Regions from separate parts of the Fictibacillus sp. 7GRE50 genome, predicted to be linked through region 2. Evidence: riboswitches for the same ligand, from Rfam matches in the RefSeq annotation. Region 2 holds a riboswitch; each other region holds the start of a gene.
The links. A riboswitch is a leader RNA that binds a small molecule or an ion and turns the genes downstream of it on or off. The one in region 2 is predicted to bind lysine.

Region 1: another riboswitch for lysine. It lies ahead of IHV12_RS01905 (Na+/H+ antiporter NhaC family protein); the one in region 2 lies ahead of IHV12_RS00490 (aspartate kinase).
Region 3: another riboswitch for lysine. It lies ahead of lysA (diaminopimelate decarboxylase); the one in region 2 lies ahead of IHV12_RS00490 (aspartate kinase).

The regions. Positions count from the first base shown of each region.
Region 1 covers NZ_JACZDW010000001.1:381,057-388,009, forward strand. The annotation lists gene IHV12_RS01900 (sodium-dependent transporter) at 1-897, opposite strand, end outside; gene IHV12_RS01905 (Na+/H+ antiporter NhaC family protein) at 1,088-2,677, opposite strand; lysine riboswitch at 2,820-3,002, opposite strand; gene yunB (sporulation protein YunB) at 3,107-3,946, opposite strand; gene IHV12_RS01915 (dihydrofolate reductase) at 4,019-4,495, opposite strand; gene IHV12_RS01920 (thymidylate synthase) at 4,492-5,286, opposite strand; gene IHV12_RS01925 (YunC family protein) at 5,410-5,712, shown strand; gene IHV12_RS01930 (DUF72 domain-containing protein) at 6,182-6,953, opposite strand, start outside.
Region 2 covers NZ_JACZDW010000001.1:102,935-109,887, forward strand. The annotation lists gene sdhA (succinate dehydrogenase flavoprotein subunit) at 1-660, opposite strand, end outside; gene IHV12_RS00480 (succinate dehydrogenase cytochrome b558 subunit) at 676-1,284, opposite strand; gene IHV12_RS00485 (YslB family protein) at 1,589-2,035, shown strand; gene IHV12_RS00490 (aspartate kinase) at 2,076-3,314, opposite strand; lysine riboswitch at 3,477-3,665, opposite strand; gene uvrC (excinuclease ABC subunit UvrC) at 3,731-5,533, opposite strand; gene trxA (thioredoxin) at 5,698-6,009, opposite strand; gene IHV12_RS00505 (histidine phosphatase family protein) at 6,124-6,720, opposite strand; gene IHV12_RS00510 (electron transfer flavoprotein subunit alpha/FixB family protein) at 6,789-6,953, opposite strand, start outside.
Region 3 covers NZ_JACZDW010000004.1:285,253-292,205, reverse strand. The annotation lists gene IHV12_RS16600 (peptidylprolyl isomerase) at 1-167, opposite strand, end outside; gene lysA (diaminopimelate decarboxylase) at 237-1,559, opposite strand; lysine riboswitch at 1,654-1,830, opposite strand; gene IHV12_RS16590 (spore germination protein) at 1,890-3,365, opposite strand; gene IHV12_RS16585 (stage V sporulation protein AE) at 3,346-3,924, opposite strand; gene spoVAE (stage V sporulation protein AE) at 3,929-4,279, opposite strand; gene spoVAD (stage V sporulation protein AD) at 4,281-5,297, opposite strand; gene spoVAC (stage V sporulation protein AC) at 5,309-5,764, opposite strand; gene IHV12_RS16565 (stage V sporulation protein AB) at 5,780-6,202, opposite strand; gene IHV12_RS16560 (stage V sporulation protein AA) at 6,192-6,812, opposite strand.

The DNA of each region.
Region 1 (6,953 bases), 280 kb from region 2:
TAGTCCGATACCGCCTTTTACAACTTCATCAACCGGCAGACCTTGTTGCATCGCCATGAATCCTAAAGCGGCAAATACACCAATACCTGCAAGTAGTTCGAATCCTGAGTTTGCGAAACCTGTAATAAATGCATTATTGTTAATATCTGATTTCTTAGGCAGATAGCTTGAGTACGTTACCATGATTGCAAATGCGATCGATAATGAGAAGAAAATCTGACCGTAAGCTGCTACCCACACCTTACCATTATTCATCATGCTCCAATCAGGTGTGAAGAATGTGTTCAAACCTTGAGCAGCACCATCGAGCGTTACGGCACGAATAACAATTAACGTAAACATAATAACTAAAGCTGGAATAAAAATTTTGTTAAAACGCTCGATTCCTTTCGATACACCTTTATAAAGAACAAGAAGTGTAACGACCCACACGATTAGAAGTGCGATCAGAATACCTGGTACGATACCACCCAAGTCACCAGGCGTCTTGCTTAATTGAAGGACTTCACCGTAGAAGAAGTCAGAAGGCTTGTCTCCCCAAGTTAAGTTTAATGAGTAAATAGAATACTTAATCGCCCAAGCGATGATAACCGCGTAATAAGTAGAAATAACAAATGCTACAAATACTTGCCACCATCCTAGCCACTCCGCTTTTTTGTGAAGTCGGAAATAAGAAAGTGGAGCAGATCCACGGTACTTATGACCTAGCGTAAATTCTAGGATTAGTAAGGGAATCCCTGCCGTTAAAAGTGCTATAAGATATGGGATGAAGAATGCTCCTCCACCGTTCTCATAAGCAACCGCTGGAAATCTCCAGATATTGCCTAGGCCGATTGCTGAGCCGACCGCTGCTAATATAAACCCATAGCGGCTTCCCCATTGCTGCCTATTTTCCATTGTTGTATCCCCCTTTTTATGAAGTCGAAAAGTTTACAATTGTTACTTTTTTCTGATAATTCTGTGTTCAGTATATTACAAAACATGAAAACCTGTCAAAATGTTTTTAGTTATTTTGTCGGAATAAGGGGGAAAAAGTCGTATAAATATAAGAAAAAGTGCCTGGTTAACTACCAGACACTTTCAAAAATTAAGCCTTTAAAGATTGATCACTAATGCTATTTTTACTAGATACTTTTTTAATTATGAAGAGCGCTAAGATAAATATTACAGCAGATGCGAAGAGGCCGACCCAAACACTTTCTGTGAACCCAAGGGCAAGATAACCAACGGCAGACACTCCAGCAGCCACTAGGCTATAAGGAAGCTGGGTCATGACGTGATCAATGTGATGACTTCCCGCTCCTGTTGAAGAAAGGATGGTAGTATCTGATATTGGGGAACAATGGTCACCAAAAACAGATCCCGCTAGTACTGCAGCAAGAACAGGAAGCATTAACTCAATATTTGTAGAAGCTGAAATTTCTGCTGCGATCGGCAGCATTACTCCAAATGTACCCCATGAAGTTCCTGTCGCAAAAGCCATTAACCCTGACAGTACGAAAAGAACAAACGGCAGATAAGCTAAATTCATATGCTGATCAACTAACCCTGCTAGATACGTCCCTGTTCCTAAGCTATCGATGATAGAGATGATCGTCCATGCAAAAAGCAAGATCGTAACAGCACCGATCATAGACTGAATACCGCGTCCCAGTCCTTTTCCTAAGGATGCAGCACCCATCTTCTTTGGAAGGAAGAACAATATAGCAGAAGCTAAACCAAGCAGACCACCATATACTAATGATTTTGGTACATCGGTATTCTCAAAAATAGATAAAAGTGAGATGGCCGTTGGTTCTTCTAGCCCCTTCACATTTTGAATACCTGTATAGATCATGAATCCAACCGTTGAAATAATCAAGATTACGATTGGCCAAACTAGGTCTCCTACTTTTCCTTTGTCACTTTCTTCGAGCTTAATACCTTCTCCGATTGCAGCTTTTTTATCAGCTGCAATCACTTCTCCTGTAGCAAGAGCTGTTTCCTCATGTTTTTTCATCGGTCCAAAATCAAGTTGAAAATACGCTACAGCAAATACTAGGATTAACGCAAACACTGCATAAAAATTCATTGGAATCATTTGAATAAAAGCACTAAACGCAGACATATTTGTGATCTCATGTGTAGCAAAGATCGTTCCGATAATACCGATAATGTACGCGCCCCAACTTGAAACAGGTGAGATTACACACACTGGCGCTGCAGTTGAATCAAGGTAATATGCCAGTTTCGCACGCGAGATGCGATGTCGGTCAGTAATAGGTCTACTTACATTTCCGACAGCCAACGAATTAAAATAGTCATCAATAAAAATGACGAGTCCAAACACAACCGTTAAAAGCTGTGCACCTCTTCTCGTTTTCACTCTAGAAATGGCCCACTCTCCAAAAGCTCTGCTTCCACCTGCTAAAGAGATAATGCTCGTCATCATTCCTAAGATTAATAAGAACAGAAGAATATAAACATTCCACTCATTTAATGCACCGTCTGAAATAAAGTGCCCTTTCACGATCGTACCAATTTCTTTCAGTGTAGCCACAATACTAAAATCGTGAAGCAATAGGGCTCCCGCTAGGATCCCAGCTCCTAATGAGACTAACACTCTTCGCGTTAGAACAACCATCAAGATTGCCAATACGGGTGGTATTAACGCATAAATCGAATTCTCAAATTCCATGATGTTCCTCCTTCTTTTATTTAGCCATCGATATTGAGGAGTTCTTACAGGACGTTGAGGAAAAAAGGACAAAATAAAAAGCGATCAATAGACAAGGAAATAACCTGCTATCAATCACTTAAGTAATTTATGGTTTTCCTCATCGATCAGTAGTCCTCCACTGCTTTTAATTCCCAAGCAGTGACAGTTTTACACTTGTTTAGTGTAAACCCAGCAAAAGTGAACAGACGGTTTACTTTTGCTTCGGCGGAAGTTCCTTTCCTTTTTCTTCACAGACGTCACTCTCTGAAAAAGTACTTATAAAATCCGCTCCTCTACCCCATCGGTGATAGGCTTAAAGACATATAAAATTTTAAATTCAATTTCAATTATAACAAACTAGGACGAATGGTCAACCTAAACAGGATTTGTTAAATGAAGGAAATATATTTATTCTGCTGCTTCTTCCCCACTTGTGTCTTCTGATGGACTATCTTCAGAAGGCTCCAATTCATCATGAGATTCCTTTTCTTTTAAGTCTGGTGTAATCGGCACAGTCGGCTGAATAGGATCTCCAGATTGATTATAATAGACAGGGACTTCCCCTTTAATAAACTGTGCTGTTATCTTTATTGGTCTTTTTACAACTGTCGTTTCTGTCGCAAAAGGAATAACGATCCTCGTTTTCACTGTGACTACAATATCAATATTGATCCACGTATTGTTGATCCCTGAATTCTCTATTTTCTCTTCGATATCTGTGTTCGCTTCACCAATCAACATAAATTTGATAGGAATTTTCGGCCCTAAGTTAGCTAGGAGAGAGTTTCTTGTTGCTTGCCCAAGAGGTATTTCCATAATAACACCCGGTTCGTTCTTATAGGCTGTTATTCCTAACTCATCATTGGTTATTACTTCGTGTGCTTTTCCTTCTTCTATTTCCTTCAGGTATTTTTGAACGACTTTTTGTGACTGGTTGGCAACCTGGTTGACTACACTCTGATTGATTCCAGCAAAGACTACATTTCCTTCTGTATCGGTCTTATATTCGATGATGTCATTCATTTCCGAAGGCCCTAAAATTTCATTGTCGATCGCTTCACTTATTGCAAGTGCGGCGATTTCTTCCGTTTTCTTTTGAGCAATCAACATAAGTGTTGGTTCGATCCCTTTGTTTACAAGCCATAGCCCTTGAATCGTTATAAAAGTAAACAGAATAAATGAGATCAATAGTACAAATCGGAATGGAAGTGGCCCTTTTCGAAGTTTCATTTTTCTGCGCTTAAGCAAAAGGTAACCCCCCTTTATCTACATATACATATGTATGCAGACAAGAGGGGGGCTCATTCAAACTTTATGGTTTTAATTTTTTTCGTAGACTACAAAATCGTGATGATATTTGTTCTTTTCATCTACAACACCTGGTTTACGGGAAACTTCCTTCCATTCCTCACGATTGATTTCTGGAAAATACGTATCAGCATCAAAGGTGTGGTGGATCTCTGTGACATACAAGCGATCTGCAACAGGCATGAACAGCTTAAAGATCTCCGTTCCCCCTATCACACATAGTTCTTCTGTTTCTTTTTGAATGACTTCGTCGACAGAATGAACGACCGTCGTTCCCTCAGCTTGATACTGCTCATCTCTTGTTACCACGATATTCTCTCGACCAGGCAAAGGCTTTCCTATGGATTCATATGTTTTACGACCCATCACGATCGGCTTTCCCATCGTTACGTTTTTAAAATGCTTGAGATCGTTAGGCAAGTACCACGGTAGATCATTGTCTTTACCGATTGCGCGATTTTCATCCATCGCTACAACAAACGAGATCATACGCTCACCACGCCTTTAATATGTGGATGTGACTCATAGTCTACAAGCTCAAAGTCATCGAAAGTGAAATCAAAAATACTCGTCACGTTTGGATTAATCTTCATCTTCGGAAGCGGCTTTGGCTCACGAGTGAGCTGCAGCTCTACTTGTTCAAGGTGATTGGTGTAAATGTGCGCGTCCCCAACAGTGTGAACGAATTCTCCTGGTTTAAGTCCGGTCACTTGTGCCACCATCATCGTTAACAAAGCATATGACGCAATATTAAAAGGCACACCTAAGAAACTGTCTGCTGAGCGCTGATAAAGCTGACAGGAGAGCTTTCCATCCGCAACATAAAATTGAAACAATAAATGACATGGTGGCAGCGCCATATTCGGAATATCAGAAGGATTCCATGCAGAGACGATTAATCGTCTTGAATCTGGATTCTTCTTGATGTCTTCAATTACGTTTGATATCTGATCGATCGTCTCACCGTTCGGAGCAGACCATGAGCGCCACTGATGTCCATAAACAGGCCCTAGGTTTCCATCTTCATCGGCCCACTCATCCCAAATCCGTACACCGTTTTCTTTTAAATAAGCAATATTTGTGTCGCCTTTTAAGAACCAAAGCAATTCATGAATAATCGATTTTAAATGCAGCTTTTTAGTCGTAACAAGCGGAAAGCCTTTCTGTAGGTCAAACCTCATCTGACGACCGAACACAGAAACGGTCCCCGTGCCTGTCCGATCCTCTTTTTTCGTACCGTTATGTAGAATATCTTGAAGAAAATCCAGATATTGTTTCATCCCTCATCGCCTCCTATTTTTCTTTTAATCGTATCATACGAAAAGTCATAAAAATAGCTTCAACACCTAACACTTTTTCCCTTCTATACACATAAAAATAATAGTGAAGAAAGGAGTGGAAGCATGTTAGAGATGAACCCGATCTTAATCGAAGGACATCCGTTTACCGCTGTCACCCTTCGTTTGCCAAAAACGAATTTTATGGCTGTATTCAACGACAATGGATATATCATGTGTGGGGCACTTGACGTAGCTCTTTTAAACGAAAAGTTAGCAGACCGTAAAATTATCGCAGGACGCGCTGTTGGAGTAAGAACAATCGAACAGCTGCTGGATGCACCTTTAGAATCTATTACTCTTGAAGCAAAAGAAAAAGGTATTGAAGTTGGTATGCAAGGGCGAAAGGCACTTTTAAAAATGATTTAGAGCATTTTATCGGCGAGATTTGAAATATATCGGCAAGAAAAAGAATATATCGGCCAAAAATCATTTATATCGGCAACTTTTCAAATATATCGGCGAAAAAAGAAATATATCGACATTTCCAATAAAACGACAACACCCTCTGCCAAAATGGCAGAGGGTGTTTCATTATGCTTTAAAACGATCTCTTGTTATTTTTAATGAAATAAGATTAATGCATAAGACCAAGGATAAGAACTGTATGCGCTTCGCATCATTGATATATATGTAGACACATAGTAAGTAAACGCCACTGATGATAAAGGCAATTTGTAAGCAGTACATCATCTGAATCAATTTTTTGAAATTCAAAGTGATCCCCACTTTCTTTATCCAGTTCACGATATTTCGTTCACCCTATTAGTATATCAGTCTACCTTGAAAAATGAATCGTTTCCTTCTTTTTGAAATGGATTTGTAATATAAGGAAAACTCAGAACAGATCCAATTGCCTTGGAGCCAAAAAGTCGTATTGAATGTCCAGAAGTTCAATCATCTGCTTCGCGTTATCGGCAGCATCTCCACCCGAATTATTGTTAAAAAGAATGGTTAGATCCTTCGTTTCTGAAGAAAGCTGTTGTATGCGCTCCCTCCATCCTTGAAGTTCTGTCTCATTATAACGATATAGATAACGTACTTCCCTCCAGTTCGGTTGACCTTGGTTGTTCCAGCCATAAACGTTTCGGCCATGCATCCTAACAAGTGTCTTTTCCGATGTTGTGTGCATGACGATTGGAATCGAGCCTTGTCCGGCTTGAGGTTCATCACAAATTGTATGAATCCAATTCTCTTCCCTAATAAATTGAAGCGTCTTCTCCTTCATTTCATCACTGAACCAGGTTTGATTACGAAACTCAAGAGCTAAAGGAATATCACCCATCATTTCTTTTGCATAGCGAAGCATCTGGACATTTTCTTTCTTACAATCAAACCACGGTGGATACTGAAACAAGACCATTTCAAGCTTGCCTGACGAGATGACAGGTTGAATAGACTCTATAAACGCCTCATACATTTCTTTGACAGATTCAAAAGGCAGCTTGCCTCTTGAATGTCCCGTCATCCCTTGATACGCCTTTACAACAAACGAAAAATCCTGTGGTGTAGAAGCTACCCACTTTTCATAGTTTTTGACAGGCTGTACCGCGTAAAAGGAAGAATCAACTTCTACAACAGGAAAGTGGCCGCAATATACAGCAAGCTTT
Region 2 (6,953 bases):
AAGAGCTGATGCTGCTCCACCTGTGTTAATAACAGAGTTAGTCGACTTACCGAAAATGATTCCAGGTCCGCCAGTCGCCATAATAACTGCATCTGCAGGAAAACTTACGATTTCCATCGTTTTCAAGTTTTGTGCGGTGATTCCTCTACATTGTCCTTCGTCATCAATAATGGCAGATAAGAATTCCCATCCTTCATATTTCGTTACTAGACCTGCAACCTCATGACGACGAACTTGCTCATCAAGTGCATACAATAACTGCTGACCCGTTGTAGCACCAGCAAATGCAGTACGATGATGCTGTGTTCCTCCGAAACGACGGAAGTCAAGTAATCCTTCAGGCGTTCTGTTAAACATTACACCCATACGGTCCATTAAATGAATGATTCCTGGCGCTGCGTCACACATTGCTTTAACTGGAGGTTGGTTTGCTAAGAAGTCTCCACCGTATACAGAGTCATCAAAATGCTCCCACGGTGAATCTCCTTCACCTTTTGTATTTACAGCACCGTTTATACCACCTTGAGCACAAACAGAATGCGAACGTTTTACTGGAACAACTGAAAAGAGGTCAACGTTCACACCAGCTTCAGCTGCTTTGATCGTAGCCATTAAACCGGCGAGACCTCCGCCAACAACAATTATTTTCTGATTACTCAATTTGTCTCACCCCTTTTAAATGAATGCAAAGATTGTTCTTACGCTAACAATAGCAAGTGCAACAAATACACCCATTGTTACGTATGTTGAAATTTTCTGTGAACGAGGCGAAACTGTAAGGCCCCAGCTGACAAAGAACGACCATAATCCGTTAGCAAAATGGAATACTGCTGATAAAACACCAACAAGATAGAAGACAACCATGAATGGAGAGCTTAAGATGTCTGCCATCATATCAAAGTTTACTTCTTGTCCCAACGCAGCCTGTACACGTGTTTCCCATACATGCCAAGCGATAAAGACTAATGTGATAACGCCTGTTACACGCTGAACGAGGAACATCATATTGCGGAAATAGCCATAGCGGGTAACGTTGTTTTTTGCTTGGAACGTAATGTAAAGTCCATACACGGCATGAAACAAAATAGGTAAGTAGATGACAAACGTTTCTAGGAAAATACGAAAAGGTAAACTTTCCATAAAATGCGCCGCTTTGTTAAATGCTTCAGCATCCCTCGTTGCAAAATGGTTTACAACTAGATGCTGTACGAGAAAAATCCCGATCGGAATTACTCCTAATAATGAATGAATCCTTCTGTTAATAAAATCTCTACTGCCAGCCATTCTCTTGCCCCCTTCAAATTTAGCCTCTCTCTGGCTGCTAATCTTTGTTCCTCTCCACATGTAAGCGTTTTAAGTTTCCTCTTCTAGAGGATGAGTGTTAAACAATTAGCTTAATTAACTAGCAACATGTCCATTTTACTCCCATCGTTTGACACCGTCAAGAAAACGCTAACAACTAAATACGTAAATTTTCTTGATACATCAACGCTTTTGGAGGTTTAAGATTTTCGACAAATACCGATAGTTGCTATAGAGTTTAAACCGCTTTCCCGTTATAATAAAAATTAGAAAGAAGGGATGCAGAATGTTTAAACAAAAGACAAAGGATGATAACACCCCTGTAGAACAGCTTTCTGTTTCAGCTTTTGGGTATGAGATCCTTCGAAGCGATTTGTTGCCTGAACTTCTTGGCAAACAAGAACGAAATATTCTCTATTGGGCAGGAAGACACTTGGCTAGAAAATATCCTTTACATACGATGGAAGAAGTTCACGCTTTTTTTGTTGAAGCAGGCTGGGGCACTCTTGAAATGATCGAAGCTTCGAAAACTGAGATGAATTTCTCTTTAAACTCTCAACTGATCATGCAGCGAATGGAAAACTTCAATCATCAAACGTTCAGCCTAGAAGCAGGCTTCCTCGCTGAACAAGTTCAGCTGCAAAAAAAATGCACAACAGAAGCTTTAGAATCTACAAAACGAAACAAAGTTTTTATTACTGTTCAATGGGACAAAAAAGATACGATTGAATAACAAAAGCCGGCGTATTGCCGGCTTTTTTCAATGTTTGGTCCTATGTGTTCTGAACGGGAACACGAGCATCTAGCTCAAACACATCATGCAGCGTTTCTATCGACTTAATCATATCTTCTTGTTTCACGACGGTTGATACTTTAATCTCAGAAGTGCTTACCATTTTTATCATAATATCTTCGTCTGAAAGAGCTTTAAACATTTTAGCGGCAACGCCAGGATTTGAGATCATGCCTGAGCCAACGATTGACACTTTTGCAAGACCTTGTTCATAACTGATCGATTCGAATCCTAATTTCCCTTGATGCGCAGCAAGTACTTCTTGTGTAGCAGATAATGAGTTTGATTCAATCGAGAACGAAATATTCGTTTTTTCTTCATTTAGGACATTCTGAATGATGATGTCTACATTGATGCCGTTTGATGCCAAAATAGTAAACAATTCCGCTAACGCGTGTATTTCATTGGGAACTGAAGAGACCGTAATTTTTGTTATGTTTCCTTCAAACGCAAGACCTCTAACCATTAAATTTTGTTCCATAGACACTTCCTCCTCAACTAATGTTCCACGTTCTTCACTCATGCTAGATCTTACTTCTAATGTAATACTATAGTTTTTAGCAAACTCAACCGCTCTCGGATGTAAAACGCCAGCACCAAGGTTCGCCATCTCTAACATCTCATCATAAGAGATCGAAGGTAGTTTTCTAGCTGAATCCACTACACGCGGATCCGTCGTATATACACCCGTCACATCGGTATAGATGTCACATCGATCGGCTTTTAAAGCTGCCGCTAGCGCAACGGCTGTTGTATCAGATCCACCTCTGCCAAGCGTTGCAATATCCTTTGTTTCAGGAATCAGCCCTTGAAAACCTGCGACAACCACGATATGGCCATCTTTTAATAGAGAAGATACGCGCTCTGAATCGATGTCTAGTATTCTTGCATTTGAAAAAGCATCTTCGGTTTGAATACCCGCTTGCCATCCGGTTAATGATTGAGCTTTATATCCTTCTTGATGCAGAGCCATCGTCAATAAGGCAATCGTAATCTGTTCACCCGTCGTAAGTAGCATATCCATTTCCCGTTTAGAAGGGTTCTGACTGATATCTGTAGCAAGCTTTACGAGTTCATCCGTTGTTTTGCCCATCGCTGAAACCACAACCACGACTTCATTTCCTGCATCTACTTCATGGATGATTCGTTTTGCAACATTTTGTATTCGCTCAACTGAGCCTACACTAGTTCCACCAAATTTTTGAACGATTCTCCCCATATACTCCAATCCCTTCTTGTTGTAAGATTCTATCTCTTTTATTAGAAGACTTTGTTGACGGTGCACGTATACCTTCTTTTTTTGAAAGTAAATACAAAAAAGCAACAATAAGGAAAAACCCTATTGTTGCTATAATCCGTAGCAAGCCAAGTTTGTTCCCCCTCGTGAGATAGTCCTCCACACAAACCCTGGGGGGACTTGTGTGACAGCTCTGTATTTCTTCAATACAGGTCCAGCATAAAAGGCTAGAAGTCCTTTTACACTTCGGCAAGAATCCCCTTTCCACCATCATCACTAGAGCTTCTTCTCTTCAGATGGGTTACTATTGGTTCCTGCTCCTCTACCATCACTTCATACGAAGCATGGCATATTTATAAAGTTGGATTTATTTTAACAAAGTTACTCAATAGCTGCAACTACTCATTTGATAAAAATGCTTTTTCAATAAGCTCGGCTACTGGTTTAGGCACACCTGCTGCTTGAATCTCATCAACAGAAGCTTCTTTTAACTTTTTTAACGATCCAAAGTGGCGAAGCAGCATCTTTTTGCGTTTGTCACCGATTCCAGCGATGCTGTCTAATGTTGATTCGAACATGCTTTTAGAGCGAACTTTTCGATGGAAGGAGATCGCGAACCTGTGAACTTCATCTTGAATTCGTTGCAGAAGATAGAATTCCTGACTGTTTCTAGGCAAGTGTATCATTTCAGGAGGATCCCCAATCCAAAGCTGTGAGGTTCTATGCTTTTCATCTTTCGATAGACCTGCTACTGGAATAAATAAGTTAAGCTCGTTCTCTAATACATCTTGAGCCGCAGATATTTGCCCTTTTCCGCCATCGATCAGAATAAGACTAGGAAGCTCTCCTTCTTCCCTCAATAGTCTTGTATATCTTCTGCGAACAACTTCCTTCATGGAAGCATAATCATCTGGACCTTCCACAGATTTGATCTTATATTTTCGATAATCCTTTTTGTACGGTTTTCCGTCAACAAAAACAACCATGGCAGAAACAGGGTCTGTTCCATGAATATTCGAGTTATCGAACGCTTCAATACGATAAGGTGCAGCAATTCCAATTCTCTCACCAAGGTTCTCAACGGCTTTAATCGTTCTCGCCTCATCTTGCTCGATCAGGGCAAATTTCTCGTGAAGAGCTAAAGACGCGTTTTTAGTAGCTAATTCCACAAGCTCTTTCTTTTGTCCTTTTTTCGGCTGCAATACTTTCACTTGAAGAAGTTCGGATACAAGATCTGCATCCACTTCTTGTGGAAGGAGAATCTCTTTAGGAAGAAGGTGATTTTTTTGCAGATAGAACTGACCAATAAAGGTTAGCAAGTCTTCATTCGCTTCTCCATAAAAAGGGAAGACCGAAATATCTCTAGCAATCACTTTTCCTTGCCTAATGAAAAAGACTTGTACACACATCCATCCTTTATCGAAATGATAACCAAAAACGTCTCGATCGACTAAATCTGCTGTCATCATCTTTTGCTTCTCCATAACAGCTTCAATGTGCTGTATCTGGTCTCGAAGCTCTTTTGCGCGTTCAAAGTTTAATGCTTCAGAGGCTTCGAGCATCTTTTCTGACAACTCATTTTTAACATCCTGATAGCCGCCATTAAGAAATTTCACGATGCCATCTACCATCTGTTTATTTTCTTGTTCTGTAACATCATATACGCAAGGACCTAAACATTGACCGATATGATAATACAAACACACTCTTTTAGGCATCGTATCACATTTACGGAGTGGAAAAATACGGTCTAAAAGCTTTTTCGTTTCTTGGGCAGCATAAGCATTCACAAACGGACCAAAATATTTTCCGCCATCTTTTTTTATCTTCCGTATATATAGAAGTCTTGGTTGTTTTTCAGCAGTGATTTTTAAGTATGGATAGCTCTTATCATCTTTTAGCATAACGTTATAACGAGGGTCATGCTTTTTAATCAAATTCATCTCTAGAACTAATGCTTCCATCTCAGTAGAAGTTACAATGTATTCAAAATCTCTGATCTCACTAACAAGTCTTTGCGTTTTACCATCATGTGTCCCCGAGAAATAAGATTTCACACGATTCTTCAACACTTTCGCCTTACCAACATAAATAACTTTCCCAAACTCATTCTTCATAAGATAGCAGCCAGGTTGATCTGGTAGCAACATTAATTTTTGTTTTACAGAAATAGAGGTCAATTTCTTCCCCCCTTCACTCATAGCAGTCTTTTCTACTATCATATCATGTATCAACGTGTTCATAATACTATCGTGATTTCAATACCACATATTTTCATTTATCGACAATATTTCCTAGAAAATATTGAACAGTTTGTAAAATGCACAAAAAAAAAGCCCGAGCAACGGGCTTTTTTGGGTAAACCTTATTTATGTTTGTTCAATAGTTCAACTAATGCTTCTTTCGGTTGGAAACCGACAACTTGATCTACCACTTGACCGTCTTTGAATACAAGTAGGGTTGGAATACTCATAACACCGAATTTTCCAGCTGTTTCTTGGTTTTCATCAACATCAAGCTTAACTACTTTTACTTCTTCCATTTCTTGATCTACTTCTTCAAGAACAGGAGCGATCATTTTACAAGGTCCGCACCATGGTGCCCAAAAGTCAGCAAGTACTAAACCTTCGTTCGTTTCTGTATTAAATGTTTGATCTGATGCATTAACAATAGCCATTTATTTGGCCCTCCTTTTAAATAACAAAGTGTAAACAAAGTATATCCCACAAATGTAACAGTTGCTAATAGTTTGCTCAACTTTATGGTACCCAAGTTTTTTATTCGACAAACGTTAGATTGTAGCACTCTTTTCTAGATGTCTCTGACAGTTGAATAATTCACAAGTCCAAGCGTTTTCTGCTTTTAGGTTAAAAATAGAAAAAGACGTATTGTTAAGTCCGTACCAGCGATCAGTATCGTCTTGCAGAAGCTCTTTGAAGATCCTTACAAGTAATGCTCCATGAGTGATGACCAGAACTTTCTCACCCTTATGCTTTTGAACAATATCGCTTAGGGCTGCTTTCCATCTAGTATCGGCATCTTCATTTGATTCTCTACCTAGATCAAGCTCCATCCAATTTTCTCCCCAGCGTTCGACTCGTTCGCTCTCAGTGGTTCCTTCTGTCTCACCGAATGAGATCTCGCGAAGTCTATCATCAGCCAACACGTTTAGACCGGTTATTCCGCTGATAGCATCAGCAGTTTTATATGCTCTGAGTAATGGACTGGCATATATAGCATCCCATTTTTCATCCACAAACCGTTCCGCTAAACGTTCAGCTTGATACTTCCCGTTGTCATTAAGCGGGATATCCTTACAGCCTTGAGCTCTTCTTTCAATGTTCCAATCCGTTTCACCATGACGAATGAATGCAATCGTAGTCATCATACACCTTCCTCGTTCTCAAATTGAAAAAACGTCCAGAAAAACGGACGTTTTCATTCATTTACATTCTATTATACTAACACTTTTTTAAACTCTTCCGTTAATAAAGGAACGACTTCAAACAGGTCACCAACGATTCCATAGTCTGCTACCGAGAAGATGCTAGCTTCGGGATCTTTGTTGATCGCAACGATGACTTTAGAGTTAGACATCCCAGCTAGATGCTGAATAGCTCC
Region 3 (6,953 bases), on a different contig from region 2:
CCACCTTGAGCTACAAATCCAGGGATAACACGGTGGAACGTTACACCGTTGTAAAAGCCTTCGTTTGCAAGTTTTTCAAAGTTTTCTACTGTTCCAGGTGCTTCTTCTTGGTACAGATCAAATACAATTTTTTCGCCGTTTTCAAATTCAATTGAACCTTTTTTCATAAAAAACAGGCCTCCTTCTACTTCATTCAACTACCATTGTACGGTTAAATGTCTGCTCCGTAAACTAATTTACACAAAAACATTCGTTTTTAATGGAACATCATTCTTGATGAGGTCTTCATATGTTTCCCGCTTCACTACAAGCTGTTCTTCACCGTTCTCTACAAACACAACAGCTGGCCGCTGAATGCGATTATAATTGCTCGCCATACTATAACCGTAAGCTCCCGTACAGGAAACGGCTAATAAGTCGTTATCACAAACTTCAGGAAGTTCAATATCCCAGATTAACATGTCGCCACTCTCACAGCATTTTCCTGCGATTGAAACGGTTTGTGTTGGTTCTTCGTTCATCTTATTCGCTACGAATGCTTCATATTTAGCTTGATAGAGTGCAGGACGAATGTTATCTGTCATCCCACCATCAATGGACACATAATGCCTAACTCCTTCGATCTCTTTTTGAGAGCCGATTGAATAGATCGTCGTACCCGCATCACCTACGAGTGAACGTCCTGGTTCAATCCAAAGTTCAGGCAGATCTTTCCCTTCAAAGTGAATCATCTGTTTCTTCACTTCTTCAATCATGGCCGTAACGTATTGTTCAGGAGAAAGCGGTGTATCCTCTGACGTATATTGAATACCGAACCCGCCTCCAAGATTTACGACACTTGGAAAATAGTTAAAGTTTTCTTCCCACTTTTTAAAATGGCCGAACAACTTTTCAATCGCCAGAGTGAATCCTTCTGTTTCAAAGATTTGAGATCCAATATGACAATGAATCCCTAAAACGCGAAAGCCTTCAAATGCAAGTACTTCTTGAAGTGCTCTGTCTCCTTGACCATTCCCTAAATCAAATCCAAACTTAGAATCTTCCTGACCTGTAATGATGTAATCATGGGTATGGGCTTCAATTCCTGGAGTTAAACGCAGTAAGATGTCTACTTTTTTGCTAAGCTTGCTGCTCAGCATTTTTAATAAGGAGATCTCATGAAAGTTATCTACTACAATACAACCGACTCCAGCGGTAAGTGCAAATTCTAATTCTGCTAAGCTTTTGTTGTTTCCATGAAAATGTATTCTTTCAGGTGGAAATTCAGCTTGAAGTGCCGTATAAAGTTCTCCACCTGAAACTACATCCAGACTTAATCCTTCCTGTTCGATAAGCTGAAACATGGCGATGGAAGAAAAGGCTTTTGAGGCATATGCTACTTGATATCCTACCCCATTTTCCTCGAATGCTTTTTTAAAGCCTCTTGCTCTATTTTTTATCAAGGACAAATCATACAAATATAGCGGTGTTCCGTATTTTTTCGCTAGATCTACCGTATCTAAACCACCGATCCATAGATGTTGATTATCTCCAATTTTTGATGTTCCGTGTAAATTCACAAGTAATCCCCTCTCGTTGTTGATAGAGAATTCAATCCCGACAAATACAAAAGACAGCCGCAACTAAGGCAGGCTGTCAAAAACCGTACCCTCATGTCGGAATAGCTCTCCACTACAGTTGTAGTGACAGTCCGTTGCTTGTTCAGCAACGGCCCAGCATAAAAAGAGATGGAACTCTTTTTACACTTCGGCAAATTGACCTTTCAACATATTTCATCGTCATCCATGAACTCCATATGCTACTCATTCGTTTTGCGCCTCTACCTCATATGAGGCATATTTAATTAGTTATGAATTTAACACAATTTTCAACAATCAGCAAGGGACAGATTAATTAGTTGGCTGTTTTTTGGTGTTCTGCGGATGTACAATGCTAGGTCGAACTTTTGATAGCGGAACAGCTATTCGAACGACAATCTGTAGAAACGCTTTTGGATTAAACGGTAAGAGCGGCCACAAATAAGGTGTGTTCAAATTTTTGATCGTTGCCATATAGAGAACCAACAATGTGAATCCGATAATAAATCCTGGCACTTTAAACAACATAACCATCGCAATCAAGAAAAGCCGCAGGACTTTGTTTGCGATACTCAGCTCATAACTTGGTGTGGAGAAGGATCCGATCGCCGCTATCGCAACATATAGAATAACTTCAGGTACGAATAATCCTACATCTATTGCGATCTGCCCGATCAATACGGCTGCGATCAGACCCATGGCGGTCGATAGTGCACTCGGTGTATGGATGGCCGCGAGCCTTAAGATATCAATCCCGATCTCCGCAAAGATTATCTGAAGAAACAGTGGGATGTTCGTGTGTTTATTCGGACCGATAAAATCAATGAAAGGCGGTAATAATTGCTCTTCCATCGAAAACAAAAGCCACATCGGTACTAAGAATACTGAAGCCATCATACCTGTAAAGCGGGTCCATCTTAAAAAAGCACCTATAAATGGAGTCTGCCTAAACTCTTCTGCATGCTGTACGTGATGAAAGAGTGTAGTAGGTGTGATGATAACACTTGGCGATGTATCTGTGATGATTAATACATGACCTTCCATCAAGTGCTGTGCAGCAACATCTGGTCTTTCTGTATACCGGACTAAGGGAAACGGGTTCCAACCTTGTTTTACAATAAACTCTTCGATCGTCTTATCTGCCATTGGAATCCCGTCGATCTCAATAGAGTTAAGCTCTTTTCTAATAAGGTCAACGAGGCCGGGATCTGCCACATCTTGAATATAAGCGAGACATACATCCGTTTTAGAGCGTTCACCCACTTGAAGAATTTCGTGTCGTAATCGTTCATCTCGTATACGTCTTCTTGTAAGAGCAGTATTGATGATAATATTTTCCGTGTATCCATCACGGGCTCCCCTTACCACTTTCTCAATGTCCGGCTCTTCTGGTGATCTTCCTGGATAACTTCTTACATCCACAACAAATGCTTCTTCTTCTCCGTCAATGAATATAACGATCAGACCTGAAAGCATGCGGTCTACAGCTTCATCTAACGATTTCGTAATCTCTACTTGCTGATGTGCGAGATGATTATGTACAAGATCTTTTACTTTACTCGGTGCGCGATGACCATGATCCATATCCATTAGTTCGCGGTAGATCATGATGATGAACTCACTGTCGCAAAGTCCCGTACAATAATACAGCTGAAGTTCCTTTTTTAAGACAAAGATCTTTCTGACACCAACATCAAAACTCACACCAATACCCAAACGCTCTTTTAAAAACCTTTCCGTATCTTCAATGTTCTTACTAATCGGTGTTTTATTTTTTTCGGTTGCCAATTGATTCGCTCCTTTCTAAAATAAGTTGAATCGCTTTTACTGTAATTGGAGCTCCCTTTTCAACAGAATCAAAACCAGCCATTTTTCCGATATCCCCGACACCTACTATGAAAGGAAGGTTTAATTCATCGAGGATATAGACGGTGTCACCGTTAATCCTGCCTGTTTCAAGATCTGGAATTCCACTCTTATCAATACCGAACTCTGTTAGTTCTCCATATCGATCCATAGAACAGTGAACTTTTGTCCATTCTGTAAAATGCGTTTTGGAAGCTACGGCCACAGCACCAATCACATCAATATCTTTCTGCTGATGAATATATCTCATCGCTTGTTCTCCTGGACCTTCTCCTTTAAAACCACAGTCATCAAACATTACAAGTACAGGGTCATGTGGTGTTTTTCGGATCATCTCTACAAGCTCTATACCGCTTTTTCGTGTTGGATTTCCCCATGATTGTGATATACAGCGTCCTCCAACTTGTTTAGCCGCATGCTCTACGACTCGTAGTGCATACAGATCTCCATCCGTTATGAAAATGACCCGTTTTTTCACCATATGATCACCCCTTAGGTTCAAAGATGACTGCTACTAAAAATCCAAACAAAACAGCAGATGAGATTCCTGCAGATGTTAACTCAAAGATTCCCATGGCGATTCCGATAAAGCCATGTTCCTCTGCTGATGCCATCGCTCCGTGCAAAAGGGAGTGACCAAAACTGGTAATGGGAACAGTAGCTCCAGCTCCTGCAAATTTGATCAAGTTATCATAGATACCGAAAGCATCAAGAAGTGCCCCAATTACTACGAAGGAAGTCGTTACATGAGCCGGTGTCAGCTTCATTACATCCATCATCAGCTGGCCGACAACACAAATTGCTCCACCTACTAAAAACGCCCAAAAAAACTCCATCTTATTGTCCTCCTTCCGCTCGCTCTAAAACCACGCCGTGAGCAACCGTTGGAATACTTTCTTTTTGCTGAACCATTACCGGGTTTAATAATGCACCCGTTGCGACCATCAAGACTTTCTTTAGATTGCCTTTTCGAATCTCGTCTAAGATATATCCGTACGTAACGACTGCAGAACACGCACAGCCACTTCCTCCTGCAAAAACCTGTTGTCCGCTTCGATAGATCATCAATCCGCAATCTCGATGATTGTCTGACACATCATAACCTTGCTCTTTTAATAACATCTTAACGATCGGTGCACCGACTCCAGAAAGATCCCCTGTAGCGATTAAATCGTACTCATCAGGCTGAACATCCATCTCTTTAAAATGTGCCGCGATCGTGTCTGCAGCTGCAGGAGCCATCGCTGATCCCATATCAAAAGGATCTTTGATTCCTAAGTCCACTACTTTTCCAACAGTAGCCGATGTGATCTTTATATCTGAGACCTCTTTACTTACAAGTGCAGCACCTGCACCTGTTACGGTAAACGTAGCTGTATCTGGCTTTTGCCCGCCGTACTCAGTAGGATATCTAAACTGTCTTTCAGCAGTAGCATTGTGTGAGCTTACTGCAGCTACAATTCGATTCGCATACCCGCCATCTACTAAAGCTGCACCTAATGCTAAAGACTCCATCGAAGTTGAACATGCACCAAACACACCAAGGAACGGTATACCGTTTCCTCTAGCCGTGTAGTTTGACGAAACGATTTGGTTTAACAAGTCACCTGCCAACAAAAAGTTGATATCTTCTGGCTTCATCTTTACTTTGTGCAAACAAGCATTGATCGCATCTTCCATCAACTGACGTTCAGCAAGTTCCCAATTCTTTTGTCCGCAGTGAAGGTTGTTATACGTTTTATCAAAATAGCTGCCTAAAGGTCCTTCGCTTTCCATCGGACCTACTGCTGTGCCGGCCGCATTTAAGTAAATGTTATTTGCAAATTTCCATGTTTGTCTTCCTAATAAATTCATGCCTTCACTCCTTATGTCAAGTGCTGAAAGATGTAGCGGATCATACCGAAAATATAGGCAGATACAGCTCCAAATACGATAACAGCTCCAGCTAATTTGAAGAGATTTGTAGCCACTCCGAGTACTAGACCTTCACTTTTATGTTCTAATGCCGCACTCGTAACGGCGTTAGCGAATCCTGTTACCGGAACGACAGAACCTGCTCCAGCGAACTGACCGATCTTATCGTATACACCGAGTCCAGTTAATAGTGCTGCGATTAGAATGAGCGTAGCAACCGTCGGATTTCCCGCTGTTTCTTGCGTGAAGTTAAAGTAAGTCATATAGAACATTTGAATCGCTTGACCGATCGTGCAGATGATCCCACCTATTAAAAATGCTTTTAAACAATTTAAAACATACGGAGGTTTCGGCTGTATCGATTTAATTTTTTCGGCATATGCCTGCTGTTCTTCTTTTGTTGCCATCGTACAATCACATCCTTAATGATTAATGTAGTACATCCAATGAAACAAAGATCCCGAGATTTTCCCAAGTACAATTGCCATTAATATAATGATGATTTTCTCTCCAAATCCAACTCTTTTCGCAAGAATCGGGAGTACGTTCAATACTTCTGTTAACGCTGCGGCTAACATTCCAACAAAGATCCCCATAAATAAACCGATCGGTATAAGAAAGAAAGCAGAAAACCCAATTGAAGCGTTCTTTAGATTCATCCAACCGCCGATCACAGCACCTAAAATAATGCTTAACTCATAACCTCTAATATATCGATACGTTTTAGAGAGCTGCATCAGCCTTGGTACGATTCCAAGAACAGTGATTAAAGCCACAAGACCAGAGCCTACTGTGATTCCACCGCCAAAACCGATAAAAGCAATGAGCAATACTTTAATTCCCATTGATCTTTTTCTCTGTTTCTTTGTTTTCATGAACGATCACATACTGATCGAGGTCTTGTTGATAATTAAACATCTCAACTTCCAAAGGGCTTGGTTCTTCATTAAGTCTTTTTCGGAAAAGATGGTTAAAGAAAAGAATCATGCCTAGACCAAGACCGAACGAATATGGAATCTGAAGTAATAGAGGCTGCTCTTTATAATGCCCCGTTATCATGAAATAGATTTTTTGGTGAACAAGTTGCATGCTTACATCTTCATGAAAATTCATGATCGCGAGTGCCGAGCCTGTAAAAAGTAGAAGCCACACCAAGACAAAATACACTGGTGCCAGCTTTTTTTGTTGCATCTGAATCTCCAGAATCGATTGTGCAGGTCCGATAGTTTGAACATCTAATCCAGGGTTTTTCTTTTGAATCGTAGCGATCACACGCATGACATCGATCACAATCAAATGCTTATCTTCAGGGGTTACTTCGTGGATAATATATCCCTTGATGGCTTCTTCTAATTCATCAGATGCTACAATCTGTGCAACTTCTCCGATCGTGACTTTCTGATGCTGAATCACCTGTACACGTTGACGCATACGCAGGTATACGGTTTTATCCAATTTTCACTTCACCTCTTTCTAAGCGCATTTGTGTTTAGTATGCGATTATGGAATTCTTATCATGCTTCTCATGTAACAGCATCCAAAAACTACCACCATTTAATATATTCTTTGATGTATTTGAAAGTGGTTGATCTCCGT